DNA from 3 places in the Pantoea phytobeneficialis genome. Region 3 is predicted to be linked to each of the others. Evidence: predicted binding sites of a transcription regulator. Region 3 holds the regulator's gene; each other region holds the start of a gene.
What was found. Region 3 encodes sigma-54, which starts transcription at its own class of promoters, with help from an activator protein. Its sites were predicted from a motif close to GTTGGCACANNTTTCGCTNT; they were not measured.
Positions count from the first base shown of each region.

Region 1: a site for sigma-54 is predicted at 5,076-5,095, ahead of hypA (hydrogenase maturation nickel metallochaperone HypA). Genes of this name have one in related genera too.
Region 2: a site for sigma-54 is predicted at 6,071-6,090, ahead of CTZ24_RS16380 (branched-chain amino acid ABC transporter substrate-binding protein). Genes of this name have one in related genera too.

Region 1 is NZ_CP024637.1:527,171-536,970, forward strand. It holds gene flhA (formate hydrogenlyase transcriptional activator FlhA) at 1-1,354, opposite strand, end outside; gene hypE (hydrogenase expression/formation protein HypE) at 1,465-2,475, opposite strand; gene hypD (hydrogenase formation protein HypD) at 2,462-3,592, opposite strand; gene CTZ24_RS22660 (HypC/HybG/HupF family hydrogenase formation chaperone) at 3,592-3,849, opposite strand; gene hypB (hydrogenase nickel incorporation protein HypB) at 3,840-4,691, opposite strand; gene hypA (hydrogenase maturation nickel metallochaperone HypA) at 4,684-5,046, opposite strand; gene hycA (formate hydrogenlyase regulator HycA) at 5,252-5,707, shown strand; gene CTZ24_RS22680 (4Fe-4S dicluster domain-containing protein) at 5,797-6,402, shown strand; gene hycC (formate hydrogenlyase subunit 3) at 6,399-8,207, shown strand; gene CTZ24_RS22690 (respiratory chain complex I subunit 1 family protein) at 8,217-9,143, shown strand; gene CTZ24_RS22695 (hydrogenase large subunit) at 9,162-9,800, shown strand, end outside.
Region 2 is NZ_CP024636.1:3,548,790-3,558,589, forward strand. It holds gene CTZ24_RS16355 (ketose 1,6-bisphosphate aldolase) at 1-740, shown strand, start outside; gene CTZ24_RS16360 (carbohydrate kinase family protein) at 742-1,794, shown strand; gene CTZ24_RS16365 (response regulator) at 1,731-2,477, opposite strand; gene CTZ24_RS16370 (NCS2 family permease) at 2,905-4,203, shown strand; gene CTZ24_RS16375 (AMP nucleosidase) at 4,412-5,866, opposite strand; gene CTZ24_RS16380 (branched-chain amino acid ABC transporter substrate-binding protein) at 6,202-7,317, shown strand; gene CTZ24_RS16385 (ABC transporter permease subunit) at 7,400-8,314, shown strand; gene livM (high-affinity branched-chain amino acid ABC transporter permease LivM) at 8,325-9,608, shown strand; gene CTZ24_RS16395 (ABC transporter ATP-binding protein) at 9,601-9,800, shown strand, end outside.
Region 3 is NZ_CP024636.1:534,960-544,759, forward strand. It holds gene CTZ24_RS02350 (glutamate synthase-related protein) at 1-142, opposite strand, end outside; gene arcB (aerobic respiration two-component sensor histidine kinase ArcB) at 1,045-3,378, shown strand; gene mtgA (monofunctional biosynthetic peptidoglycan transglycosylase) at 4,275-4,997, shown strand; gene npr (PTS phosphocarrier protein NPr) at 5,003-5,275, opposite strand; gene rapZ (RNase adapter RapZ) at 5,272-6,126, opposite strand; gene ptsN (PTS IIA-like nitrogen regulatory protein PtsN) at 6,179-6,661, opposite strand; gene hpf (ribosome hibernation promoting factor) at 6,836-7,123, opposite strand; gene rpoN (RNA polymerase factor sigma-54) at 7,145-8,578, opposite strand; gene lptB (LPS export ABC transporter ATP-binding protein) at 8,627-9,352, opposite strand; gene lptA (lipopolysaccharide ABC transporter substrate-binding protein LptA) at 9,358-9,800, opposite strand, start outside.

The sequences.
Region 1 (9,800 bases), on a different contig from region 3:
GTTCGTGACCAAACAAATCGCTTTCCAGCAGCCCGGCAGGCATCGCGGCGCAATTCATTTTTACCATTCGCCGACGATTGCGTTGGCTTTGGTTGTGAATGGCGCGCGCAATCAACTCCTTTCCGGTGCCGGTTTCGCCAAGGATCAACACCGTGCTGTCGCTGGCTGCCACAATCTCGACCTGTTTCAGCACATCCATCATCACTTCGCTGCGGCCAATAATTTCACCAACATCAGGGTTCCCGGCATTGATCGACTCCGTGGCCCACGAACCTTTATCCGTCAGGCTCTCCTTTAGTCGATTGATTTCCTGCCATGCCAGCGCATTATCGAGCGCAATCGCAATGCGTTCAGCGATTTGATGCAACAACTCAAGGTTGGCGGCGCTAAAGCCCCGTTCACCGCATTGCGCCAGCTTCATCACCCCCAACATATTGTCACCAAATTTCAGCGGCATCAGGCACAACGTCTGAGCCTGATTATCCCAAAGCTCCAACAACCTGCGCTCGTAGGAAGCCGCTTGTTGCTGCGGGTAAAGGTTCAGCAACAACATTTCACCACTGGCAAACACCTGTTCGGAGAGCGTACCCGCTTCAGGCACTTCACTCAGATCATGAATAGGTGACGCTTCATCGACAAAATGGGTGGAATAAATAGTGAGCCACGCTTTACGGCTGCTGCGCACCACGATGCTGATGGAATCAATGGCAAAGTGGTGATGGATTTCACGCGCGGTTTCCTGCATCACCTCGTCAAGATCCAGTTTCGACAGCACTGCATTGGTCACCGCCACCAAAATGCGAAAGTCATCCCGCTCACGACTCAGCACCTGGCAATGGTGATCGATATCCTGGGTGCTGCGAATCTGCTGGGCGCACAACCCCACCACCTGCGTCAGGGTATGCAGACGTTCCAGCTCTTTCTCGCTCCAGCCCTTGTTGCTGTCGCGAATAAACTCACAGCCACCGTAGATCTCGCCACTGGAAACCAGCGGTAGCAGGCAGTAGCGCCCAAAAGGTGTATAAAGCGGCAGGCTAGCTACTTGGGGCCAGGCCGCCTCAAACTCACGCCAGGGACAAATCAGCGCTTCAGGACGGGAAAGGATGCGTTGCATCGGTCCCGTCGCCAGTAAGCTCTGCTGATCCGGCGTGAGCGTCTTATCTCTGCCATAAAAACTGACTTGCCGGTGTTGCGGATGATAAAGCAACACATTCACGCGGTCCGCCAATGCCCCTTGTTTAACCAAACGGGTCAGGCAATCAGCAAGCGCACTAAAATCGGGCTGTTGCAGCAGGGTCTGGGTGATATCAAACAATCCCTGCTGCCCGATATCGCTCATCGGGGTATATGCCATGTATGTCGTCCATTGAAAGACCTCCCGCTAAATATGGAGGTGAGTCCATCGTCCAATATTGATGAGAATTAAAGTTTATGTGGTTTTCTTTCGGGGAGACCAGGCATAGATCAACAAATTCGTGGCAAGGGTTCTGCATGCGGGAGTTCCAGGGTACGTCTGACGCCATAAAGTCCGTTCATTCTGACGCCGGGCTTTTCAGTCACGATGCCGATAATTGCGGCACGCTCACCCAAAGGATGGCGCTGCAATGCAGCGACGACTGCCGGTGCCGCTTCGGCTGAAGCTGCTATCAGCAGTTTTCCTTCATTGGCAAAATTCAGCGCATCCAGACCTAACAATTCGCAAACACCTCGCACCGCCGGGGAGAGCGGTAGCTGACTTTCGTGGATTTCCATCCCGCAGTGGCTGGCAGCGGCGAACTCATGCAGTACCGCATTGACGCCACCGCGCGTGGCATCACGTAACGCCTTCACGCCGCTGATGCCGACCAACGGCGCAATCAACGTGCACAGTGGCGCGCAATCACTTGCCAAATCCCCATCCAGCCCCAGCTGTTCACGCAAATTGAGGATCGTGGCTCCGTGGTCACCCAGGGTGCCACTGACGATCAACACATCGCCAACGTCAATCTGTGCTGCGCCCCAGCTTAATCCGGCAGGAATCGCGCCAAGACCGGCGGTATTGATGAATAGCTTATCGACCGCGCCACGCGGCACCACTTTGGTGTCGCCGGTAACGATGCTGACCCCCGCGTCTCTGGCCGTCTGCGCCATGCTGGTCACCACCCGTTCCAGCGTCACTAACGGCAGCCCCTCTTCAAGGATAAAACCACAGGAAAGCCAGCGCGGCTGCGCGCCACTGACGGCAATATCGTTGACCGTGCCGCACACCGCCAACTTGCCGATATCCCCGCCAGGGAAAAAAAGCGGATCGATAACGTAGCTGTCGGTGGAAAATGCCAGCCGATCCCCTTTACCGGTCAGCTCGCTTAACCCCAACCGCGCCTGATCTTCCTGCTCCGCCAGCCAGGGATTGTCAAAAGCCTGGAGAAACAGATCGGCGATCAGTTGCTGCATCATTCTGCCGCCACTGCCATGTGCTAATTCAATTGATTTCATCATTCACTTCCTGACTTCTGTACTGATACCAGGCCGCGCAGGCCCCTTCCGAGGAGACCATCAGCGCACCAAAGGCGTTTTGTGGATTGCAGCCCTTGCCGAACATCGGACATTGATGCGGTTTACAACGCCCGGTGAGCACATCGCCACAACGTGCGCGCGGGTCGTCACTCACCTGCTGCTGCTGTGGCCGGAATCTGACCTCCGCATCATAGGATTGATACGCCTCCGTCAACTGAACACCGGATTCCGCAATCACCCCCAATCCGCGCCATTCAGACGCCCCTCGGAGGCAAAAAACCTCGCGCATGGCTTGCTGCGCCAGCAGGTTTCCCTCATCCGGCACCACACGTTTGTATTGATTCTCCACCCGGCTTTGCTGCTTGATTTTTTGCTCCACCAACATCAACACGCCCTGCAATAAATCCATCGGCTCGAAACCCGCCACCACCAGTGGCCGCCGGAAATGCCGGGGGATAAACTCATAGGCGGCAGTGCCGATCACCATGCTGACATGACCCGGTGCCAGGAAGGCGTCGATGCGGTTATCCGGCTGCGACAGCAGGCTGCGCAGGGTGGGGATAAGCGTAATGTGCTGGCAAAAGAAGAAGAAATTGGTGACCTGTTGCGCTTTGGCCTGTTGCAGCGTAATGGCCGTGGCGGGCATGGTGGTTTCAAAGCCGAGAGCGAAAAACACCACCTTACGGTGTGGATTCAGACGCGCCAGCGTCAGGGCATCCATCGGTGAATACACCACCCGTACATCCGCCCCCTGCGCTTTGGCCTGCATTAGCGAACCCTGTCTGCCCGGCACGCGTATGGCGTCGCCGAAGGTACAGAAAATCACTTCAGGATGGCGGGCAATTTCAATGCAGCTATCAATGCGCCCCATCGGTAACACGCATACCGGACAGCCCGGACCGTGGATAAAATCGATGTTATCAGGCAGCAACTGATCGAGGCCAAAACGGAAGATGGCGTGGGTATGTCCCCCGCACACCTCCATAATCTGCAACGGATGCTGTGCATCGTAATCCAGCAATGGCGCCCGCTTATTCAGGGTTTCAATCAGCTGCATCACGCGGGTGGGATCGCGATATTCATCAACATAACGCATCAGCCACGCTCCTCGCCGTACAGCAAGGCCCCGACATCAGGTTCCATGTCGAACATGTTTTGCAGCGCATCGAGGGTGTCACGCGCCTCCGCTTCATCAATGATGCTCATGGCAAAGCCAACGTGCACCAACACCCACTGGCCCACCGCCGCATCACCCACCAGCGTTAAATTGACATCGCGCTGCACGCCACACACATCCACTTTCGCGTCATTACCCTGGCGCTCAACAATCTGGCCCGGAATGCCTATGCACATCGCTCGCTCTCCAGCCAGTTAATCCACGCTTCCATGCCTGCGCCGCTGGTGGCGGAAACCAGCATGATCTGGATATCCGGGTTGACCTCGCGGGCATAGGCCAGACAACGGTCGACATCGAATTGCAGATACGGCAACAAGTCAATTTTGTTAAGCAACATCAGCGAAGCCGCAGAAAACATATACTTATATTTTAGTGGCTTATCCTCACCTTCCGTCACCGAGAGCAGCGCAACTTTGTGGCGTTCACCCAAATCAAAACTCGCCGGACACACCAGGTTGCCGACGTTTTCAATAAACAGCACCCCGTTGTCTGCCAGCGGCAGACGCTGCATCGCCGTCTGAACCATTTGCGCATCCAGATGGCAACCTTTGCCGGTATTCACCTGAATCGCTGGTGTGCCCGTGGCGCGGATGCGTGCGGCATCATTTACCGTCTGCTGATCTCCCTCGATCACCGCGCAGGGCACCTTGCCCTGTAACCGTTTCAGGGTTTCGGTCAGCAGGGTGGTTTTACCGGAGCCAGGGCTGGACACCAGGTTCAGCACCAGTTGACGCTGCGCAGTAAAAGCGGCGCGATTCGCCTGCGCCAGCTGATTATTTTTATCCAGCACATCAAGCTCCAGCTCCAGCATCTTACGCTGGCTGATACCCGGTGCATGGGCTTCGGCCACGCCGTGCCCATAATGCAGATCGCCATGCTCACTGAGGTTTATGCCAGAAATCCGCGGCACCCGACGTGGTGCCGGGGCAAACGGGGCGCTGCGAAACGCCGAATGCGGGTTACGCTCATCGCCTTCGATATACAGGTTGCCTTCACCGCAACCACAGGTACTACACATGATTGATCTCCTGATCGATTTCCAGCCGCTTAATTTGCACGCCATCATCCGCCACGATGCGCAGTTGATGACCGCCACATTGCGGGCACCGTCTGACGCGCTGCGTAAGCAGCGTGATGTACTGCTGGCAATCGTGACACCAGCACTCCGCCTCCTGCTGATGAAGATGAAGTTCACACCCTTCAGCCAGGGTGCCCCGGCACGTCAGTTCAAAGCAGAACTGCATCGCGCTGGTCTCCACGCAAGAAAACGCCCCGACCTCCAGCCAGACCGCAGTGACACGGCGTGCGCCATGTTGTCGTGCGTGGTTATCGATCAGTTCGACTGCGCGTTGACAGAGGGTAATTTCGTGCATGCTGCCTCCTGGGTTCACTGAGGGCTGCTAATGCAAAGACGGTGCCAGCGCGGCGGCGTGTCGATGTCAAAGATGACGAAATGACATGTCACTGACGGTTTTTTTGCAACGGTGATTTATAGATTAACCATAAAATTCAATACGTTAAAAACATGGCACGAAATGTGCCTTAGGGGAATATCCGCACAAACAGAGTGATTTAATAATGGATATTAGGGAACTGAGTGACAAAGCAGCCTACATCGCTGATAAGCATCAACGCTTGCAGGCACAGTGGAAACAATACGGCAACGCCTTAGTTCAGGGGATAACCCTGTCAAAAGCCAAACTGCACCACACCATCGCCTGCACACCGGGGGATGACTTGCGCTTCTTCTTATTTGAACACTTCGTCATTCATATTCAGCCAGGCGAAGGCTTTAACAATCACCGTATCGAGTACTTTCTCGCACTGCCGGATGACAGCGATAAGATATTGATTGGTCATGCCAATATCGACAATGACGGTTGCATCGACAATGCCTTCAGCAATCGCGATCGCGAGAAAGTACTTACCCACTATCTGGAACTGATTCAGCCGATTTACGACAGCCTCTATCTGGCGGTCCATGAAAACACCCCGGTGTCGATGGAACGGCTACAACAAGCCGCCGTGGCGTAAAGAGGTTGAGGGTGTCGAAAACTGTCGAAGCGACAGGTTATCGGCATGATTTCGTCATTAATGACGACAGTCACCAGAGGAATCCGTTGGTGAACCGTTTTGTAATCGCTGATTCAACATTATGCATTGGTTGCCATACCTGTGAAGCGGCCTGCGCGGAGACGCACCGGCAACAGGGTTTACAGTCGATGCCGCGTTTAAAGGTGATGCGCAACCGGGACGAATCCGCCCCGCAGTTGTGCCGCCACTGCGAAGACGCCCCTTGTGCCAGCGTCTGCCCGGTGAATGCCATTAACCGTGTGGATGGCGCGGTACAGCTGAACGCTAACCTGTGCGTCAGCTGCAAACTGTGCGGCATAGCCTGCCCGTTTGGGGCTATCGAATTTTCCGGCAGCCGCCCGTTACACATCCCGGCAGACGTCAACAGCCCCAAAGCGCCTGCCGCCCCTGCCGATCCCCTGCGCGTTAGTTCGCTGCTGGACTGGGTTCCTGGCATTCGTGCTGTCGCGGTGAAATGTGATCTGTGCAGCTTCGATGAGCAGGGTCCAGCCTGCGTGCGCACCTGTCCGACGAAAGCGCTGCAACTGATCGACAACACCGATATCGCCAAAACCAGCAAACGCAAGCGTGAACTTACGCTGGCGGGTGCGCTGGGTGATTTAAGCCTGTTCAGCCAGCCAGAGGCACGTAAATGAATGTTTTTTTTCTGATCCACTGGGCACTGACCGGTCTGATGCTCAGTGCGTTACTGGCGGGCATCTCCGCGTTTAACCGGCACATCAGTGGCGTTGTTGCCGGTATCGGTGGCGCGATAAGTTGTGCGTTGCTGCTGGCAGCCAGCGTCCAGGGCCTGCTCGGATTCAGCGCCATCCTGACGCTGTGGCGTTGGCAGCTACAACTGAATAGCTTTAACAGCATATGGTTAGTGACAGTGTCACTCTGCGGCCTGTTTATCTGCCTGTTTAACGTAAGCTGGCATCGGCATTCTCAGGTTAAAGCCAACGGTTTGCTGGTCAATCTGATCCTCGCCGCCGCGACTGTTGCTCTGCTCGCCGCTAACCTCGCCACCCTGGTGGCGATGGCCGAAATTGTCGCGCTGGCAGGCTACTTCCTCACCGGATGTCGCAAGTCCGGCCAACTCTGGTTTGCACTGGGTCGCCTTGGCACGCTTCTGCTGGTCGCTGCCTGTTGGTTGCTGTGGCAGCAGTTTGGCACGCTGAGTTTTGACGGATTACGCCTGGCGCTCCAGGGGGCGGCGCTCTCTCCGCTGGTGTTGCTGTTAAGTTTGCTCGGCTTTGGTCTGCTGGCGGGCATTATTCCGCTGCACGGCTGGGTACCCCAGGCGCATGCCAATGCCCCGGCTCCGGCCGCAGCGCTGTTTTCCGCCGTAGTGCTGAAGGTAGGGTTGTACGGCATGATCAGCGTTTCACTGATCGCCGACGTGTTGCCGCTGTGGTGGGGGGTGCTGGTGGTGGTGCTCGGTATGGTGACCGCCTTTACCGGCGGGCTGTACGCCCTGATGGAGCACAACATCAACCGCCTGCTGGCTTATCACTCGCTGGAAAACATCGGCATTATCCTGCTGGGCGTGGGTTGCGGCTTTATCGGCATTGCGCTGCACCAACCGGCGCTGGTGGCGTTGGGGATGATCGGTGGCCTCTACCATCTGTTTAATCACAGCCTGTTTAAAACCACGCTGTTCCTCGGCGCTGGCGCGGTGTGGTTCCGCACTGGTCAGCACGACATTGAGAAACTGGGCGGGATTGGCAAGCGTATGCCGCTGATTTCGTTGGCGATGCTGGTGGGTTTGATGGCGATGGCCGCCTTGCCGCCGCTTAATGGCTTTGCCGGTGAATGGGTGATCTATCAGTCATTCTTCCAGTTAGGCAACCAGGCTTCCTTTATTGCGCGTGTCCTTGGGCCGCTGCTGGCGGTTGGACTGGCGATCACTGGCGCGCTGGCGGTGATGTGTATGGCCAAGGTCTATGGCGTCACCTTCCTCGGCGCACCCCGCAGCCCGGAGGCCGAACAGGCCACCAACCCGCCCGGCCTGATGAATATCACCGTCGTTCTGCTGGCGTTGGGTTGCGTGATTGCCGGTGTCGCGACTCCCTGGTTGCTGCCGTTGCTGCAACATGCCATCCCACTCCCACTCAACACCGCGCAGACGCTGGTATCGCAACCGCTGATCGCCCTGCTGCTGATTATGACGCCACTGCTGCCTGTGCTGTTGCTGGTGCTGTTCCGTGGCGAACGCCTGCCGCACCGCACTCGTGGCCCGGCATGGGTTTGTGGCTACGACCACGAAGCAGCGATGGTGATCACCGCATCGGGTTTTGCCCAACCGGTGAGAGCGGCCTTTGCGCCCCTCCTCGCCTTACGCAAACACCTTAATCCGGTGCGATGGGTGCCTGGCTGGCGGGGTGACGGGATCGCCATCACGTTCCGGCGTCTGGCATTTATTGAACTGGCGATTTTGCTGGTCGCGGTCATCGCCTGAGGAACCACTATGACGACGTTATTTTTTGCCCTTACCCAGGCGTTGGCCTTATTTCTGGCTGCGCCCTTGCTCTCCGGCATTTCGCGCATGGCCCGCGCGCGCTTGCATAACCGGCGTGGTCCTGGCGTGTTGCAGGAGTATCGGGATCTGTTCAAGTTACTCGGTCGCCAGAGCGTGGCACCCGCCGCTGCGGGTTGGGTTTTTCGCCTGATGCCGCTGGTGATGGTCGGCGTGATGTTGACCATTGCTACTGCGCTGCCGGTGGTTACCCTCACCTCGCCGTTGCCGCCAGTTGGCGACCTAATCACCTTGATTTATTTGTTCGCCATCGCCCGCTTCTTTTTCGCCATTGCGGGCCTGGACACCGGCAGTCCGTTCACCGGCATCGGTGCCAGCCGCGAGACGATGCTCGGCGTGCTGGTGGAGCCGATGTTGCTGCTCGGCCTGTGGGTGGCGGCTCAGGTGGCAGGCAGTACCCATATCAGCAACATTGCCATGACCGTCCATGCCTGGCCGCTCAGCCACAGTCTGACGCTGTTGCTGGCGCTGGCCGCCTGCGCCTTCGCCACGTTTATCGAGATGGGGAAACTGCCGTTTGACCTGGCGGAAGCCGAGCAGGAGTTGCAGGAGGGGCCACTTTCCGAATACAGCGGCGCAGGCTTTGCCGTACTGAAGTGGGGCATTTCGTTAAAACAGTTAGTGGTGCTGCAAATGTTTGTCGGGGTGTTTTTGCCCTGGGGGCAGATGCACGCCTTTAGCTGGGGTGGAGGGGTACTCGCCGTGGTACTGGCCATCGTCAAACTGATTGCCGCTGCCCTGCTGATCGCGCTGTTTGAAAACAGCATGGCACGCCTGCGGATGCTCGAAACGTCACGTATTACGTGGGCCGGTTTTGGTCTGGCCTTTTTAGCCTTCGTCTCCTTGCTGGCGGCGTAATTGCAGAGAACTTATTTCATGTCTGAAGAGAAAATCGGTCAACACTACCTTGCTGCACTGCACCTCAAGTTCCCCCACGCGGTGCTGGAGGAGAGCTGGCAGACCAAAGATCAAATCACCATTACCGTCAAACTCAACATGCTGCCGGAAATTGTCGAATGGCTGTATTACCAGCAGGGAGGCTGGTTATCGGTGCTATTCGGCAATGATGAACGCCAACTCTGCGGCAGCTATGCGGTTTACTACGTACTGTCGATGGAGAGCGGCACCAAATGCTGGATCACCGTCCGGGTGGCGGTAGACGCCCATCGACCAGAGTTTCCATCGGTGACGCCACGCGTCCCTGCTGCCGTCTGGGGTGAACGCGAAGTCCGCGATATGTATGGCTTGCAACCAATTGGGCTGCCGGACGAACGTCGTCTGGTGCTACCGGACGACTGGCCCGATGAACTCTACCCATTGCGTAAAGACAGCATGGATTATCGCCAACGTCCGGCCCCTACCAGCGATAGCGAAACCTACGAATTTATTAATGAACTGGGTAGCAGCAAGAACAATGTGGTGCCCATCGGACCGCTGCATGTCACCTCCGATGAGCCTGGCCATTTCCGCCTGTTTGTCGACGGTGAGAATATTATCGATGCCGATTATCGCCTG
Region 2 (9,800 bases), 1.3 Mb from region 3:
AACGTTCGCCGTTTATCATCAACATTGCCGAGGTGCATTTTAAGTATGTCAGCCTCGATCATCTGATTGCTGCCATTCGTACCGAAGCGGCGCTGCACGATATTCCGGTGGTACTCAACCTCGATCACGGCCTGCACTTCGACGCGGTGATGCAGGCTATCCGCCTGGGTTTTACCTCGGTGATGTTTGATGGCTCCACCCTCAGTTATGACGAGAATGTGCGCCAGACCCAGGAGGTGGTGAAAATCTGTCACGCGCTTGGCGTATCGGTGGAAGCGGAACTTGGCGCAGTGGGCGGCGATGAAGGTGGCGCGTTGTTTGGCGAGGCCGACAGCAATAAATTCACCGATCCACAACTGGCAGCCGAGTTTGTGCGCAGCACCGGCATTGATTGTCTGGCCGTGGCGATCGGCAATGCGCACGGTAAGTATAAAGGCGAGCCGAAACTCGATTTCGACCGGCTGGCGGCGATCCGTGATGCGGCACGCGTGCCGTTGGTGTTGCATGGCGGTTCAGGTATCAGCGACGCCGATTTCCGCCATGCCATCAGCCTGGGCATCCACAAAATCAACTTCTATACCGGCATGTCGCAGGCGGCACTGGGGGCGATCGAGAACCAGATTGCCCAGCGAGAGGCGCGTTATGACGCCTTTGCCGAGCTGCTGATGGCGGTGGAGCGTGATATCAGCAACGTGGTGGCTCAGCAGATGCGGGTGTTCGGCAGCGCCGGGAGGGCCTGAGATGACAATACGCAGCGGCATCCTGGCAGCGGGCAGCATGTTGGTGGATCATGTACAACGCATCAGTCACTGGCCGGAACAAGGCTGGCTGGCGGAGATTCACCACAGTGAAAAATGCAGCGGGGGGGCCGCGCTTAACGTGTTGTTCACACTGGCGCGTATGCAGATTGATTTGCCGCTGGCCGGGGTGGGGATGATCGGCGAGGACAGCGACGGTGATTTTATCGTGCAGTTGCTGGACCAGCATCAGGTTGATCGCCGCCTGGTACAGCGCACCCGAAGCGTGAACACCGCCATGACCCAGGTGATGACCACACCGGATGGTCAGCGTACGTTTTTTCATGCCCGCGGGGCCAATGCACAGCTCGATTTACCGCATTTTGCCGCTATCCATACCTCCCATCGCATCTTCCACCTCGGTTATCTGTTGCTGCTGGATTGCCTTGATTTACCGGATGAACATTGGGGCACGCGCGGTGCCCATCTACTGGCGCAAATGCAGCAGCGCGGCTATCTGACCTCGCTCGATCTTGTGTCGCGCGTCGGGGAGTACCAGGCGCTGGTGGTGCCCGCACTGCGCTGGCTCGATTATCTGGTGATTAACGAACTGGAGGCGCAATCCCTGACCGGTGTCAGGCTGCGCAGCGCGACGGGGATCGCACCGCCTGACGCCTTTGCGGCGGCGGCGACCTGGCTGGTGCAGCAGGGCGTCCGGCGACGCGTGGTGATCCATGCGCCAGAAGGGGCATGGGGCCAGGAGGTCAACGGTGAAGGGCGCTGGCAACCGGCGTGGCAACTGACGCCAGAAGAGATTGTTGGCAGCGTCGGGGCCGGGGATGCCTTTTGTGCCGGCGTGTTATACGCCAGTCATCAGGGCTGGCCAATGACCGAGACGCTGAAGCTGGCGCATACCTGCGCCTGTTTTAATCTGCACGCGGCGAATGCGCTGGACGGCACCCGGCCACTGGCCGAGATGCAGCGCTGGATGGATCAGGCGATTTGTGTGACATGCACGGCAGAGGCCGGGCGCATCACATCCGCAGAGAAAACATAACCCAGACCACGGATGGTGCGGATCAGGCTCGGCTGATGCGGGTTCATCTCAATCTTGCGGCGCAACCGCATGATCAGCACGTCAATGGTACGGTCGAACACATCCAGCGTTTCGCTGTGGGTGAGCTCCAGCAACTGGTCGCGCGTCAGTACTTTACGGGCATGACACACCAGGGCGCGCAGCAACGCATATTCACCCTGAGTTAACGTCACCGTCTCACGCTGGGGGTTAAACAGTTGGCAGCGCGTTTCATCCAGTCGCCAGCCGTTAAACTGCCAACCCTCGTCCTGGGTGCTGACGGGTTGCGCCAGCCGACCACAACGGCGTAATGCTGCACGCGCCCGTGCAACAACCACGCGGGGATTAAACGGTTTGGCGATATAATCGTCAGCGCCCATCTCCAGACCCACCACCATATCCGCCTCTGATCCCATGCCCGTTAGCATGATCACCAGCAGCTCAGGCCGTTGGCGCTGCATTTGCTGTAGCACCAGCAGACCATTGGTGTCCGGCAGCATCATATCCAGCATCACCAGCGAGATTTCCGGGTGTTTATCCAGCAACGTCAGCGCATCTTTTCCCTGATGGCAGCTGAATACGGTAAAAACATGTTCACTCAATACATCGTGCAGCAGTTCGCATACCGCGCGATCGTCATCCACTACCAGAATTGCGGGCTTCATTACGGGCCTCTTTTGTTATGGAAGGGTTAACGAGAGTGTATACCGACCACTTTTGCCTGCTTAATCAGGCAACAGAAACGTGAGCGGCATCGCCTGACAGAGTTTGAAAGCGTGCGTTACCGCAATCTTTTTTCGCTACCCGGTTGACGGATGGGAAAACGATTGCGCGCACATGGTGCAATGCACCATAATCGCGCCTCGTTCTGGTTCAGAATTGTCTGAGTCTAAGATACAGTCGTGAAGGTAAACGATTGCGTCCTGTTATGGCATAGCAATTGCTATGAGGACAGGGGGAAAGGAGTTTAGTAACAAGGCGGATTGATGGCCGAGCATGCAGCCGTCTGCCTTTTCCCGCAACAATAACGCGCATGCACACCCCATTGGCAAGAGAACGCACGTCAGTGACGTCTCCCCATCACGAGAGATGATGATGTTAGAAAAACTATTCAAGCTAAAAGCGCACAACACAACGGTCCGCACCGAAGTTATCGCGGGCATAACCACCTTCCTGGCTATGGCCTATATCCTGTTTGTTAACCCAAGCATTTTGGGTGCGACCGGTATGGATAAGGGCGCGGTTTTCGTGGCCACCTGTCTGGCGGCGGCAATCGGCTGCGTGCTGATGGGCCTGATTGCGAACTACCCGATTGCGCTGGCGCCGGGTATGGGCCTCAATGCCTTCTTTACTTACACCGTGGTGCTGCACATGGGCTACACCTGGCAAATCGCGCTGGGTGCGGTGTTCCTGTCAGCCTGTATCTTCTTTGCGTTGTCGGTGTTCAAAATCCGTGAATGGATTATCGCCAGTATTCCGCTGCCGTTGCGTGCCGGGATTGCTGCCGGTATCGGCCTGTTCCTGGCGCTGATTGCGCTGGAAGGCGCGGGTATCGTGGTGGATAACCCGGCGACCCTGGTGGGCCTGGGCGATCTGACCAAACCTGGCCCGCTGCTGGCGCTGCTGGGCTTCGTCATCATCGTGGTACTGGAAGCGCGTCGCGTGACCGGTGCGGTGCTGATCGGCATCCTGATCGTCACCTTCCTGTCGATGGGTATTGGCCTGACGCCGTTTGGCGGCGTGTTCTCTGCACCGCCGTCTATCGCTCCGACCTTTATGCAACTGGACATCGCCGGTGCCTTTAACGTGGGCCTGGTGAGCGTGATTTTCGCCTTCCTGTTTGTCGACGTGTTCGACAACACCGGTACGCTGCTGGGTGTGACCAAGCGTGCGGGTCTGGCGGATGAGCAGGGCAACGTGCCGAAAATGGGCCGTGCGCTGATCGCCGACAGTGCGGCTGCGCTGTTTGGTTCTCTGCTGGGGACTTCAACCACCACCAGTTATGTTGAATCGGCAGCGGGCGTCAGCGCCGGTGGCCGTACCGGTCTGACCGCGATTGTCGTGGCTATTCTGTTCGTGCTGAGCCTGTTCTTCTCGCCGCTGGCGGGTAGCGTGCCGGTATTCGCCACTGCGCCTGCGCTGCTGTTCGTGGCGGTGCTGATGGCTTCTGGCCTGGCGGAGATTGACTGGAAAGACATCACCACGGCTGCGCCGGTGACGGTCACTGCGCTGACCATGCCGCTGACTTACTCGATTGCTAACGGTATCGCGTTTGGGTTTATTACCTGGACGGTGGTGAAGCTGCTGAGTGGCCGTACCAAAGAGGTGAATGCGGCGCTGATTATTATGTCGATCCTGTTTGTGATTAAGCTGGGTTGGTTGAGTGCGTAATTAACCTCACCCTGGTCCCTCACCCTAACCCTCTCCCGCAAGCGGGAGAGGGAACAGATTGAGCTAGCGCCCTCTCCCGCAATCGGGAGAGGGAACAGATCGAGCATATGGCACATCTCCCTCTCCCTTATGGGAGAGGGCCGGGGTGAGGGTCACAGACCGCACCTGCCCAGAGGGCCGGGGTGAGGGTCACCAACCGCACCGGGTCCTACCTGAACGGCGGTTCATTAAACGTGCGTAATTTGCGCGAATGCAATTTATCACCCTCCGCCCGCAGCAACTCCACCGCACAAATCCCAATCTGCAAATGCTCCGAAATCGCCCCTTCATAGAAGCGATTCGCCTGGCCTGGCAGCTTGATCTCCCCGTGTAGCGGCTTATCTGAAACGCACAACAAAGTGCCATACGGCACACGGAAGCGGTACCCTTGCGCCGCGATTGTCGCGCTCTCCATATCCACCGCCACAGCGCGACTCAGGTTAAAGCGCAACGCCGAAGCGGAGTAACGCAGCTCCCAGTTACGGTCATCGGTGGTCACCACGGTGCCGGTACGCAGGCGTTGTTTGACCTCTTCACCCGGCATGCCGCTCACCGCTTTGGTGGCGTCGTACAACGCGCGCTGTACTTCGGCAATGCTGGGGATCGGGATATCCGGCGGCAATACGCTGTCCAGCACATGATCGTCACGCAGATAGGCGTGGGCCAGCACATAATCGCCAATGGTCTGGCTTTCGCGCAGGCCGCCGCAGTGACCAATCATCAACCACGCATGGGGACGCACCACCGCCAGATGGTCGCAGATGGTTTTGGCATTGGATGGCCCCACGCCGATATTCACCAGCGTAATGCCGCGACGATTGGGTGACGTCAGGTGCCAGGCGGGCATCTGGTGCTTCTTCCACGCCAGGTCCGACATCATCGCTTCCGGGTCCTGGGTCTCTTTGGTGATCACCACATCGCCAGCACAGGCAAGGCTGTCGTAAGGTGTGTTCGGATCCTGTACTTGCTCAATCGCCCAGCGTACAAACTCATCGACATAACGCGTGTAGTTAGTGAACAGCACGAACGGCTGAAAGTGCTCAACGGCGGTGCCGGTGTAGTGACGCAGACGCGCCAGCGAGAAGTCGGTACGCAGCGCATCAAAATGCGACAGCGGGAACTGCGCGTCGGCGTTGAACAGGCCATCGGCGGTTTCATCACCAATCTGCGACAACTCGGTGGTGGGGAAATGACGGGCGATGCTGGCGCTCATGGAACGATCCAGCGACAGGTCCGAACCGTCGATCACGTAAGGGTAGGGGATCTCCTGCTGAGAGGGACCGACCTCAATCACCACCTCGTACTCTTTCTCAATCATCGACAGTTGCTCGCTCAGGTAATGACGCAGCAAGGCCGGACGGGTAATGGTGGTGCTGTAGCTGCCGGTATGGGTGAAGCGGCCCCAGGCACGGGTGCGGTTCTGCTGCGGGCCATCGCCCGCCCAGGTAAGGCGCAGTTCCGGGTAAACAAACAATCCCTGCTGCCGTGCCGTTTCATCCGGCAGACGTCCCTGTTCGGTAAAGTCACGAATTGCGCTGCGTAAAGCCGCAACCGCGTTGTCGTACAGGCGTTCCAGTTCATCCAGCGCCTGCTGGCTGCTGATGCCGTTCCGTTGTGTAGTCATAGGTTCTCCCTCCGAAATTTGGGCCGATTTGGCTATAGCATAGCGGGTAAACCCCTCAGCACCATGAAGAATCTGTGATCGACCGCATTCTGCACCATCAGAGTGCTGGTGCGTCGGCAAACGCTGGCTATGGTTAAGATCAGCAGACGTGTTCCCGCCGCTTTAACGCGCTGTCGGTGCAAAAACTTGTCACCAATGCTTACCTTTGGCGAGGTTTTTGCTTAATCGTTAACCGTGGCCCTGCTGGCCACTCATCGCACTTCGTTAAGTTTCAGAAATTGATTTCTCCCAGGCCGTGGTATGGCTCCGTTCCTGACCCGTTGAGGATTGAAAGCATGTCTTTGAAATTCATACAAGTACCATTGAAGGTCGTGATTGCTGGTTGCCTGAGTGCGGCGTTTTATGCCCAGGCAGACATTAAAATTGGTGTAGCCGGACCCTTTTCCGGCCCTAATGCCACTTACGGCGCACAGTATTGGAAAGGTGCCACTCAGGCGGCGGATGATATCAACGCTGCCGGAGGCATTAACGGTGAGAAAATTGTGCTGGTGCAGGGCGATGACGCCTGTGAACCAAAACAGGCGGTGGCGGTAGCCAACCGTCTGGTGGATCAGGACAAAGTGCTGGCGGTGGTCGGCCATTTCTGCTCCTCCTCCACCATGCCCGCCTCTGAAGTGTATGACGATGCCGGTGTGCTGGCGATCACCCCCGGTTCCACCAACCCACAAATCACTGAACGCGGCATGAAAACCATGTTCCGTATGTGTGGCCGTGACGACCAACAAGGGGCGATTGCGGCTAACTACATCATCGATAAGTTGAAGGCCAAACGCGTGGCGGTGATCCACGATAAAGACACCTACGGTCAGGGGCTGGCTGATGCGACCAAAGCGGCGCTGGAAAAACGTGGCGTCAACGAGGTGTTATATGAAGGTCTGTCGCGTGGTGAGAAAGACTTCAACGCGCTGGTTACCAAAATCGCCTCGGTGAAACCGGATGTGGTCTACTTTGGCGGTTGCCACCCGGAAGCGGGGCCTCTGGTGCGTCAGATGCGTGAGCAGGGCGTTACGGCTGCCTTCTTCTCCGGTGACTGCATCGTGACGGAAGATATGGTGACTGCTGCCGGTGGCCCACAATACACCAAAGGGGTCTACATGACCTTTGGTCAGGACCCGCGTCAGATCCCGGATGGTAAAGCGGTGATCGCCAAGTTCCGCGCGGGTGGTTTTGAGCCGGAAGGTTACACCCTGTATGCCTACGCCTCGGTGCAGGCACTGGCCGCTGCGTATAAAGCCGCAGGGAAAGATAACGCCAAAGCCAGCGACTGGCTGAAAGCGAATAGCGTCGATACCGTAATGGGTAAAAAAGCCTGGGATGGCAAAGGCGACCTGAAAGTCTCGGATTACGTGGTCTACCAGTGGGACGATAAAGGCAAATATCACCAGCTGTAAGCTGACACGCGGCCCCGCGTGCAGCGGGGCCATTCGCGATTGGGCGCGAGGTTTGCGCTCCCCTTAAGCACGGGACTTGCATATGGACGCCTTCTTTCTTCAGCAACTGGTGAACGGCCTGACGCTGGGCGCGGTTTACGGGCTGATTGCTATCGGCTACACCATGGTGTACGGCATTATCGGCATGATCAACTTCGCCCACGGCGAGGTGTATATGATCTCCGCCTATCTTTGTGCCATCGGGCTGGGCCTGCTCAGCTTCTTCGGCATCCACTCCTTTCCACTGCTGATTTTCGGCACCCTGATCTTCACTATCGTCATCACCGCCGTGTATGGCTGGACCATTGAGCGCATCGCTTATCGCCCGTTACGCAACTCCACCCGTCTTGCGCCGTTGATTTCGGCGATTGGGATGTCGCTGATTTTGCAGAACTACGTGCAATTGAGCCAGGGACCGAATCAGCAGGGCATCCCCACGTTGATGAGTGGCGTGCTGCGTATGGAGATTGATGGTGGCGTGGTGCAAATCACCTGGACCAAAGTGTTTATCCTGATTGCCGCTCTGTGCGGCATGGCGCTGCTGACGTGGATTATTCAGTACACACGGCTGGGGCGGATTTGTCGTGCGGTGCAGCAGGATCGGCGCATGGCCGCAATTCTCGGTATCAACACCGATCGGGTGATCTCGCTGGTGTTTATGATTGGTGCGGCAATGGCCGGGCTGGCCGGGGTACTGGTGACCATGAACTACGGCACCTTTGATTTCTACATTGGCTTTGTCATCGGCATCAAGGCGTTTACCGCTGCGGTACTGGGCGGTATTGGTTCGCTGCCCGGGGCGATGCTCGGCGGTCTGCTGCTCGGGGTGGCGGAAGCGCAATTCGCCGGACTGGTGAACTCCGATTACAAAGATGTTTTCTCTTTTGCCCTGTTGGTGGTGATCTTGATCTTCCGGCCACAGGGGCTGTTGGGACGACCGCTGGTTGCCAAAGTGTGAGGACGCCGAAATGAGTGCAATGACGCAATCTGTGGATGTGCGCCAGTCGCTGCTGGATTGTCTGATGGCCGGGCTGGTGGCGCTGGTGGTGTTTGGACCGATCGTCGGCGTGGTACTGGATGGCTACAGTTTTCATCTGTCGCCACTGCGGGTCGCGCTGCTGGTGGGGGTGGTGGTGATGGGGCGACTGCTGCTCAGCCTGTTGCTGCAAACTCCGACCGGACAACGCTTCGCCCGCAAGTTCGAAGGCAGCGATGACGGGGTATATGTCCGTGAGCCGGGCCACCGATCAGCGCTGCGCTGGGTCCTGCCGCTGGTGGTGGTGCTGGCGTTGGCCTTTCCGTTCCTTTCCAGTAAATACCTGCTGACGGTAGCGATTCTGGGTTTAATTTATGTGTTGCTCGGCCTCGGGTTGAATATCGTGGTGGGGCTTGCCGGGTTGCTGGACCTCGGTTATGTGGCGTTTTACGCCATCGGCGCTTATGGTCTGGCGTTAGGTTATGAGTATCTCGGCCTGGGTTTCTGGAGCATGTTGCCACTGGCGGCCTTGATGGCGGCCTTTGCCGGGGCGCTACTCGGTTTTCCGGTGCTGCGGATGCACGGTGATTACTTGGCGATCGTCACCCTCGGGTTTGGTGAAATCATCCGTTTGATCCTCAACAACTGGCTGGCCTTTACCGGCGGTCCCAATGGTGTCTCGGTGCCGGCACCGACCTTTTTTGGTCTGGAGTTTGGCCGTCGCGCACGCGAGGGCGGTGTCCCCTACAACGAGTTTTTCCATCTCGACTACAACCCGAACATGAAGTTTATCTTTATCTATGTGGTGCTGGTTCTGGTGGTGTTGCTGGTGTTGTGGATCAAACATCGCCTGACGCGTATGCCGATTGGCCGCGCGTGGGAAGCGCTGCGCGAGGATGAGATCGCCTGTCGCGCAATGGGGCTGAATCATGTGCTGGTCAAGCTGTCGGCGTTTATGCTCGGCGCGTCCACCGCCGGGATCGCCGGGGTGTTTTTCGCCACCTATCAGGGCTTTGTCAATCCAACCTCGTTCACCTTCTTTGAATCGGCGCTGATCCTCGCCATTGTGGTGCTGGGCGGGATGGGGTCGACGCTCGGCGTGGTGCTGGCGGCTTTTGTGCTGACGGTCGCCCCGGAGCTGTTGCGCAGCTTTGCCGAATATCGCGTGTTGTTGTTTGGCATGTTGATGGTGCTGATGATGATCTGGCGACCGCGTGGCCTGGTACGTACCGCGCGCGTGGGTGTACCGCTGCGTAAAGGAGTGCGCCATGAGTGATGCGATTTTGCAGGTGAATAACCTGATGATGCGCTTCGGCGGTATTAAGGCGCTGAACGACGTCAGCCTGGCAGTGGAGCGTGGTTCGGTGACATCGTTGATCGGCCCGAACGGCGCGGGTAAAACCACGGTATTTAACTGTCTGACCGGTTTCTATCGCGCCACTGGCGGGCGCATCACTCTTAACGCCAA
Region 3 (9,800 bases):
CGGTGCACAGCGCACTGTGTGCCATTTGCAGGATCTCATGAGTCTGCTCGCCGTCCTTACGGGTAATGAAACCTACACCACAGCTATCACTGCCCGCTGTTGGATCATACAAGCCATAGGGATTAGGTTTTTGAGTGGACATTGAGGTCTCCTTAAACTGCTTTTGACATTACCTGCATTATTTCAAGTACAGAGCACTGCTGAGTCAGCTCACAGGCGCTGTATCAATTTCTGCTCCGCTCGGCAATGAGCGGGCGTCGCAACACCGAGCAATTCCTCTCAAGACATAGTATGGACGTCCTTGATGAGCTGCTCTTTAATCCGGGTCTCTTAACTGGAGATAACTTGCATCTAGAGGGAGTCTTCTTGCTGCATAGATATGCCGAGACACTGGCCCGACAGGAAAGCATCCAGCGGAATTCCAACTTATCGGGAAAGCGTACTCAGGTCAAATAGCCAGCTTTATTGAGGGTAATATGCTTTTTTGTCGCTTAACTTGATGATTTTTATTATTAATTTGGTGAAAAAGTTGACGATGTACCCCCGCGTAATCCCGCAGGAAGTGTGAGCCGTCTCACTGTGGTGCAGCCATCAAATCTCTGCACCATGCTGGGGAAGGAAATGTTTTCAGCATAAAATGCTGTTTGGACCACTTCGTGCACAGGATGTATCTGTTTTTCTTATGGCGTCATATTTGAATCAGACCAGGGGTCGTCATTAGTAAAATTAATCATCAGAGGCGTGCTTAAAACAGCGCTTAAGTTGAATGGATATGCAAAAAGTAACAGCAACCATCGGACGATATGGCTGCCAGGGTATTGATTCGCACGAGGTGCTGAGAAATGGGCCGCAAAAGCGCGGCCCTCCAGATTATTCAGTTGGCGGAATTAGTCAAGCGCTTTCAGCATAATGGCGGGAACGTCGGCGAAATAGTCCGGCAATGCACCATAACGGGGCATAACCTCAGCGATTGGGTAAGGGCAACCAGCGCGGAGCGCGGATAATTGCGCTATCATGAGCCAGATTTCGTTCAGGGAGCGGGTAATGAAACAGATTCGTCTTTTAGCGCAGTACTACGTTGATTTAATGGTCAAACTGGGACTGGTACGCTTTTCGCTACTGTTGGCTTCGGCACTGGTGGTGCTGGCGATGGTGGTCCAGATGGCCGTCACTATGGTCCTGCGCGGTCATGTTGAGAGCATTGATGTGGTGCGTTCGGTGTTCTTTGGTCTGCTGATTACCCCCTGGGCGGTCTATTTCCTCTCGGTAGTGGTTGATCAACTGGAAGAGTCGCGTCAGCGTCTCTCCCGCCTGGTGGATAAGCTGGAAGAGATGCGCACGCGCGATCTTGAGCTGAATCAGCAGATGAAAGAAACCATTACCCAGCTCAATCAGGAGATTGCCGACCGTATTAAAGCCGAACAGGCGCGTGAGCAGGTGATGGATAAGCTGCGCGAAGAGATGGCTCGGCGTGAGCAGGCGCAGATTGAGCTGGAGCAGCAATCCTCCTTTCTGCGATCATTCCTTGATGCGTCACCGGACCTGGTGTTCTACCGCAATATCGACAAGCAATTCTCCGGGTGTAACCGGGCGATGGAACTGCTGACCGGATTGAGTGAGAAACAGCTCATTGGCCTGACGCCGCGCGATATTTACGACGAAGATGCCGCAACCAAGGTGCTGGAAACGGATGAAAAAGTATTCCGGCACAATGTCTCCCTGACTTACGAACAGTGGCTGCAATATCCCGATGGGCGTAAAGCCTGTTTCGAAATCCGTAAAGTGCCTTATTACGACCGCGTTGGGAAACGCAGTGGTCTGATGGGCTTTGGACGTGATATTACCGAGCGTAAGCGCTATCAGGACGCGCTGGAGAACGCCAGCCGTGAGAAAACCACCTTTATCTCAACTATCAGCCACGAGCTGCGTACGCCGCTTAACGGCATTGTTGGCCTGAGCCGCATTCTGTTGGATACCGACCTCAATCAGGAGCAGTTGAAGTACCTGAAAACCATTCACGTCTCCGCCATCACCCTGGGCAACATCTTTAATGATGTGATTGAGGTGGACAAAATCGAGCGACGTAAAGTGCAACTCGATAACCAACCGCTCGACTTTACCGGCTTCCTGGCGGACCTGGAAAACCTCTCTGGTCTGCTGGCACAGCCGAAAGGGCTAAAGTTTGTCATGTCGCCTGAACTGCCGCTGCCCCATAAAATTTCGGCGGATGGCACCCGACTGCGGCAGATCCTGTGGAATTTGATTGGTAACGCGGTGAAATTTACCCAGCAGGGCGAGATCGTGGTGCGCGTTGCCTATCACCAGGATGAGACGCTGCATTTTGAGGTGGAAGACTCCGGCATGGGGATCCCACAAGAGGAACAGGACAAAATCTTCGCCATGTATTATCAGGTGAAAGATCAGCATGGTGGTAAACCCGCCACGGGCACGGGGATTGGACTGGCAGTATCACGTCGTCTGGCACAGGCGATGGGCGGCGATATCACGGTACGTAGCGTTCAGGGGCAGGGTTCCTGCTTCACCGTCGAGATAAAGGCACCACGGGTCGCGGAAGAGGTTGAGGACGACAATCTGGACGATGCGATGCCACTGCCGGCGTTGCATGTCCTGTTGGTTGAGGATATTGAACTGAACGTGATTGTGGCGCGTTCGGTGCTGGAGAAGCTCGGTTGTAGCGTGGAGGTGGCGATGACCGGCACCGCCGCGCTGGAGATGTTCGACCCGCAGGAGTTTGATTTGGTGCTGCTGGATATCCAGTTACCGGATATGACCGGCCTTGATGTGTCGCGTGCCATTCATCAGCGACACGCCGGAGAGATGCTGCCACCGTTAGTGGCTCTGACCGCCAACGTGCTGAAAGATAAAAAAGAGTATCTGGATGCCGGTATGGATGATGTGCTGAGCAAACCACTGGCCGTCCCTGCACTGACCGCGATGATTAAAAAGTTCTGGGATTATCAGACGGAAACCGACACCCCGATGGCTGAACCGTCAGAAGAGAAAAACCGGACGCTGCTGGATGTGCCCATGCTGGAACAGTATATCGAGCTGGTGGGGCCTGGGTTGATTACGCAAAGCCTGACGATGTTTGAAAAGATGATGCCAGGCTATCTCGACGTGCTTGACTCGAACATGATGGCGCGCGACCAGAAAGGCATTGCCGAAGAGGGTCACAAAATCAAAGGTGCAGCGGGTTCGGTCGGTTTGCTGCATCTGCAAAAGCTGGCCAAACAGATCCAGTCACCCGAATTGCCTGCGTGGTGGGACAACGTTCAGGAGTGGATCGACGAATTAAAACAAGAATGGCAGCATGACGTGAATGTCTTACGTGAATGGGTTGCAGCGCGGGAAAAGTAACAAGGACCAGAAAAAAATGACCCCAGTCGAAACCGGGGTGCGCGAATACTGCGCCAACACCAGGGAAAATGGCGCTGCTGCTATTATTTGAGGTCTATCCTGAGCAACAGCGTGGTATTGGTTAACGCTTCAAAACCACCTTAGCAAATTCGTCACCACTTGTGACAAGATTCATTAAATTGTGTGATGTTGAGCAGCGTTTAAATACAGAAAACATTAATTTGCTGACACAGTCAAGCAAGGAATCAATTTCTTTGACTCATTGCATTAATTTTGACCAGTCGTTCTGTTTTTGGTCGGGTTTTAACTCGCTGAAGTGACGTAAAAACCCGGCAAGTGCGACGAAAGTCGCCTGGTCAGGAAAAATTCGCTTTTTTTCGTAGTAAATGCATGAAATATGGCATGAAACACGGTTGGTGGCGCGGGTTATCCAAAACGTTTTGGAAACCATCGATAGAAAGTTCCAGATTCAGGTTTTAACGATGGATGTAAACCAAAAAGTAGGCAAATTGCTTAACCATAATTCGAAGATAGCGCAAAGCCCTTGCGGATAATTTACACATTTTTTTCGGAATGCTCTCAATAATCAATGAGAGGGATCAACCACTGTGAAATTTCAATGTTAAGTATCGTGAACCAATTTGCGTGATCTTGATAACATTTAATGAAGTGTCTGTCAGCAACTTTTCCGATGAGTATTTAAGCATGGAACCGATTCCTTCATAGCGGAAGTGCTTGATGTATTTGGCTCTATTAAAGGAACGATGGTTGCGCAGGCAATGAATTTGTTCGATAAATCAACTGGTCAGGCAGCGATTCTTCGTATTCGACTATCATCGAATGCTATGGTGACCTTGGTGATTGATTAATACAGGGAACAGGTAAGAGATAATTTGATGGCTAAGAATAAAGGGAAACTTTGGCAACGTGTAAAAGTGTGGATCGCAAAATTTCTTCTCGCCTGGCTGGGTATTTGGCTGGCAGGGATTTTGCTATTTTCCTTCTTGCCGGTGCCTTTTTCCGCAGTGATGGTTGAACGACAGCTGGGTGCCTGGCTGCACGGCAATTTTGGCTATGTGGCGCATTCGGATTGGGTCAGCATGGATGAGATCTCACCGTGGATGGCGCTGGCGGTCATTGCCTCTGAAGATCAAAAATTTCCAGAACACTGGGGATTTGACGTTGCCGCGATTCAGTCGGTGCTGGATAACGAGGGTGATGAACGGATGCGTGGTGCTTCGACGCTATCGCAACAAACCGCGAAAAACCTGTTTTTGTGGGATGGACGCAGTTGGGTTCGTAAAGGGCTGGAAGCGGGATTGACGGTAGGAATCGAAACGGTCTGGACCAAGCGACGCATTCTTACGGTCTATCTGAATATCGCCGAATTTGGCAACGGTGTGTTTGGGGTAGAAGAGGCATCCCAGCGCTATTTTCATAAACCCGCCAGTCGCCTGACTATGGCAGAAGCGGCGCTGCTGGCGGCGGTATTGCCTAATCCGATCCGTTTTCGCGCCGACGCCCCTTCAGGTTACATCCGTCAGAGACAGCAATGGATTATGCGCCAGATGCGGCAACTGGGTGGGGAAGGTTTCCTTAACCGCTACAAATTGCACTGAAGCGGTTAATCCTCATCAAAACCGGCTTCAAACAATTCAATTACCGCTGCCAGCGCCTGGGTTTCTTCCGGGCCGCTGGCTTCAATCTCAATATGGCCGCCTTTGGCGGAATCCAGCATCAGCAGCGCAATTACGCTGCTGGCTTCCGCTTCCGTTCCTGCTTCATTACGCAGCAGCACTTCTGCGTCGAAACTTTGCACCAGTTCAAACAACTTCATCGCCGGGCGCGCATGCATGCCCAATTTATTACGAATCTCAACGGTTTGCTTCACGGTCATGATTTGCGTTTTTCCAGGGTGCGATGACGGGATTGCACATTTTTACCGCGCGAACGGAAATAGTCGGCCAGTTGTTCGGCGATATAGACCGAACGATGCTTACCACCGGTACAACCGATTGCGACAGTGAGATAGCTACGATTATTGGTTTCCAGCATGGGGAGCCACAATTCAAGGTAGCTGCGTGTCTGATAGATAAAGTTGTGCACTTCAGTATGCCGGTCGAGGAACGCGGCCACCGGGCGATCAAGGCCGGTCATCGGACGCAGTTTTGGGTCCCAGTGTGGGTTAGGCAGAAAACGCACATCAAACACATAATCGGCATCAATCGGAATGCCATGCTTGAAGCCAAAGGATTCAAACACCATCGTTAGCTCGCGTTCGCGTTTACCCAGCAGACGGGTGCGAAGCATTTCAGCCAACTCATGCACCGACATCTCGGAGGTATCAATGATCAGGTCAGCCCGTGAACGCAGTGGTTCAAGCAGGTCGCTCTCCTCATCAATCGCGCTTTCCAGTGACAAATTCTTACTGGAGAGTGGATGCAGGCGGCGTGTGTCGCTGTAGCGACGGATCAGCGTGTTGCGATCGGCGTCGAGGAACAGCAACTGTGGCGAAAACGAGTCCGGCAGGTTGTTAAGCGCGGTTTCGAAAATCTCCGGTGATTCCGGCATATTGCGCACGTCGATACTGACGGCAGCAGAGATGTTGCGTTCGCTTAAGGTATTGGCCAGTTCTGGCAGCAATACCACTGGCAGGTTATCGACACAGTAAAACCCCATGTCCTCAAGCGCACGCAACGCGACTGATTTTCCTGAGCCTGACCGACCGCTAACGATCATCAGCACCATCACATTTCTCCCGTTTTAAACCGGCGCATTGGCCGGTAAAAGTATCTGTCGCTTAAGGGTGGTCTTCCTGCGCTTCTGTGATAATGGCATAGAGTTCTTCATCGCTCTGCGCAGCGCGCAGACGGCGACAGACGGTTTTATCTGCCAGACGTTTTGCCACCAGCGATAATGTATGCAGATGGGTTTTACACTGGTCTGCGGGCACCAGTAGCGCAAACAGCAGGTCCACAGGCTGGTTATCCACCGCATCAAAAGCGATAGGTTGATCGAGGCTAATGAACACGCCTACGGCGCGCAGCGTGTCCTCCTCCAGTTTGCCATGTGGAATGGCAATACCATTGCCAATACCGGTACTGCCCATGCGTTCACGGGTGAGGATCGCTTCGAAAAGCGTCTGGTGAGGCAGATTGAGCTGTTTGGCTGCCAGTTCGCTGATTATTTCCAGCGCACGTTTTTTACTCTGGCAGTGTACGCCGCTGCGGGTGCAGTCCAGCGTAAGGACCGAGCTCAATTCCAGTGTCAGATCGTTGTTCATCATCGTTTCACTTGCGAGTTCACATAGCCGCGAGGATCACCCACTTTACCCCTTATCACGGGAAAAATGCAGTGTCTCCTGTTGGCGCTTGCGCAGATGACAAAACGGGGCGGTCAGCCCGCCCCATTCTGTGCTCTGAGTACCGAACCTATCAGTACTCTGCAAGCGTGAAGGTTAGTGTTTTTTCAGTTTATCTTTATGTTTGGTCAACTGACGGGAAAGCTTGTCGATCAATCCGTCAATCGCCGCGTACATGTCTTCCGCTTCCGATGTCGCGTGCAATTCACCGCCGTTCACATGCAGTGTTGCATCAGCAATCTGCGTTACCTTTTCCACTTTCAGAACAATATAGACCTGATTAATCCGATCAAAATAGTGTTCCAGTTTGGCAAATTTGCTATTTACAAATTCGCGCAGCGGCTCGGTAATCTCTACATTCAGTCCGGTAAGGTTTATTTGCATAGGTCTTCCTTCTCAATACATTCAAACCAGCTGCTTGCGCTGATTCGAGGGCGGGATGGACAAAGACTCGCGATACTTAGCAACCGTACGGCGGGCCACCATGATGCCCTGTTCAGATAACATGGAGGTCAGTTTGCTGTCGCTCAAGGGTTTTGCGGGATTTTCCGCAGAGATCAATTTTTTCACCAACGCACGAATTGCCGTCGAGGAGGCTTCGCCGCCACCTTCGGTATTCACATGACTGGAGAAAAAATATTTCAGTTCAAAGATGCCACGCGGGCTATGCAAGTACTTCTGCGTGGTAACACGGGAAATGGTGGATTCATGCATATCCACGGCCTGGGCGATATCCGCCAGCACCATCGGACGCATGTACTCCTCGCCCTGTTCAAAAAACGCCTGCTGCTGCTCGACAATACAGCGAGTCACTTTCAGCAGCGTGTCGTTACGGCTCTCCAGGCTCTTAATCAGCCATTTGGCTTCCTGTAAATTGCTGCGGATAAACTGGCTGTCGCTGTCATTACGCGCCGCACCGCCCATCGCAGCGTAGTGCTGATTAATTTTGAGACGCGGTACGCTGTCGGCATTTAGCTCAACTGTCCAGCGGGTGCCGACCTTGCGTACCAGTACATCCGGGATGACATACTCAGGCTCGCTGGTGTTGACCGACTGACCTGGGCGCGGATCAAGCGACTGAATCAGCAACATTGCCTCTTTCAGCACATCTTCTTTCAGACGCGTCATGCGCATCAGGCTACGGAAATCGTGATTGGCCAGCAGATCAAGATGATCGCTCACAATCAACCGTGCTTCCGCCAGCATCGGCGTATCGGCGGCATATTGGGACAGCTGCACCAGCAGGCAATCACGCAAATCGCGTGCGCCAACGCCGACCGGATCAAAACGCTGTACGCGTTTCAATACCGCTTCCACTTCTTCCAGCGTCAGTTCTTCATCACCGATGCTGTCGCAAATATCCTGGAGCGTCACGGTGAGATAACCGGTGTCGTCAATGGCATCGACAATCGAAGTCGCAATGGCGCGGTCGGTATCGGTGAACGGTGTCAGCTCAACCTGCCACATCAGATAATCCTGCAACGACTGCGTGGTTTCGCCCTGATAGACCGGCAGCTCATCATCCTGGTAATCGGTACCCGTACCGGAAGGCGTTCCGGCGGTGTAGATTTCATCCCAGGTTGCATCGAGCGGCAGCTCTTCCGGCATGTCCTTCTGTTCCAGCGCCTCGCGGGTGTCGAGGGCTTCGCTTTCCTGATATTCGCGTGCGTCTACTTCTTCATGGAGTTCTGATTGTTCGAGCAATGGGTTGCTTTCCAGCGCCAGTTGTAATTCCTGCTGGAGTTCAAGCGTAGAGAGTTGCAGCAAGCGAATTGCCTGCTGCAACTGGGGTGTCATCGCCAGCTGTTGGCTGAGCCTGAGTTGCAAACCTTGCTTCATAATCCGGATTGAATTTCCTAAGCAAACGTCGGAGGTTCCGACACCTTATCAGAGTCTGAACTCTTCGCCCAAATAAACACGCTTAACCTGCTCATCTGCAAGTATTTCATCGGGTGTGCCGTGAGCAATCAGATGCCCCTGGCTGACGATGTAAGCGCGTTCACAAACGGCAAGGGTTTCGCGTACGTTGTGGTCGGTAATCAGCACACCCAACCCACTGTCGCGCAGATGTTCAATGATCTTCTTGATATCAATGACGGAAATCGGGTCAACACCGGCAAATGGTTCATCCAGCAGGATAAACTTAGGATTGGCAGCCAGCGCGCGGGCAATCTCGACACGACGGCGTTCACCGCCGGAGAGTGCCTGGCCCATGCTGTCACGCAGGTGTTCGATGTGGAACTCTTCCATCAGTTCGTTGGCTCGATCCTGACGCTGCTCTTCGCTGAGATCGTCACGGATCTGCAATACGGCCATCAGGTTGTCGTAAACGCTGAGGCGACGGAAAATCGAGGCTTCCTGCGGCAGATAACCAATGCCGCGACGGGCACGCGCATGCAGCGGCAGAATGCTGATGTCTTCATCATCAATCACAATACGACCGGCATCGCGCGGCACAATTCCGACCACCATGTAGAAGGTGGTGGTTTTACCGGCCCCGTTGGGGCCAAGCAATCCGACAATTTCGCCGGATTTAACTTGCAGGCTAACGTCTTCTACCACGCGGCGGCCTTTGTAGGCTTTCGCCAGGTTTTCAGCGATCAGTGTGGCCATAGAAATTAGTTACTCTTCTTTTGGCTCTGGGATGAACCGTTTTTGTCCTGCAACTGCGACGGCACCAGCACGGTGGTCACGCGTTTGCTCTGGCCCTGACTGTAGGCCTGCATTTTCTGTTCTTTCACCAGATAGGTGATGCGATCGCCTTTGATATTGCTATCCAACTGTTCAATGTAGGCGTTACCCGTCAGCTCAACAAAGTCATTCGCCAGTTCATAGTGCAATTTGGCCGCATGACCCTGTACCGGCTTACCGTTGTCCTGCATCTGATAAAAGGTTGCCGGGTTGCCCCAGGCATCAACGATGGTTTTTTTGCTGTCACCACCCGGGCGAGTGACGACGACTTTGTCGGCGGTGATCTTGATCGATCCCTGAGTCACGATGACGTTGCCGGTAAAGGTAGCGACATTGCCTTGCAGATCCAGCGACTGATTCTCTGAATCGA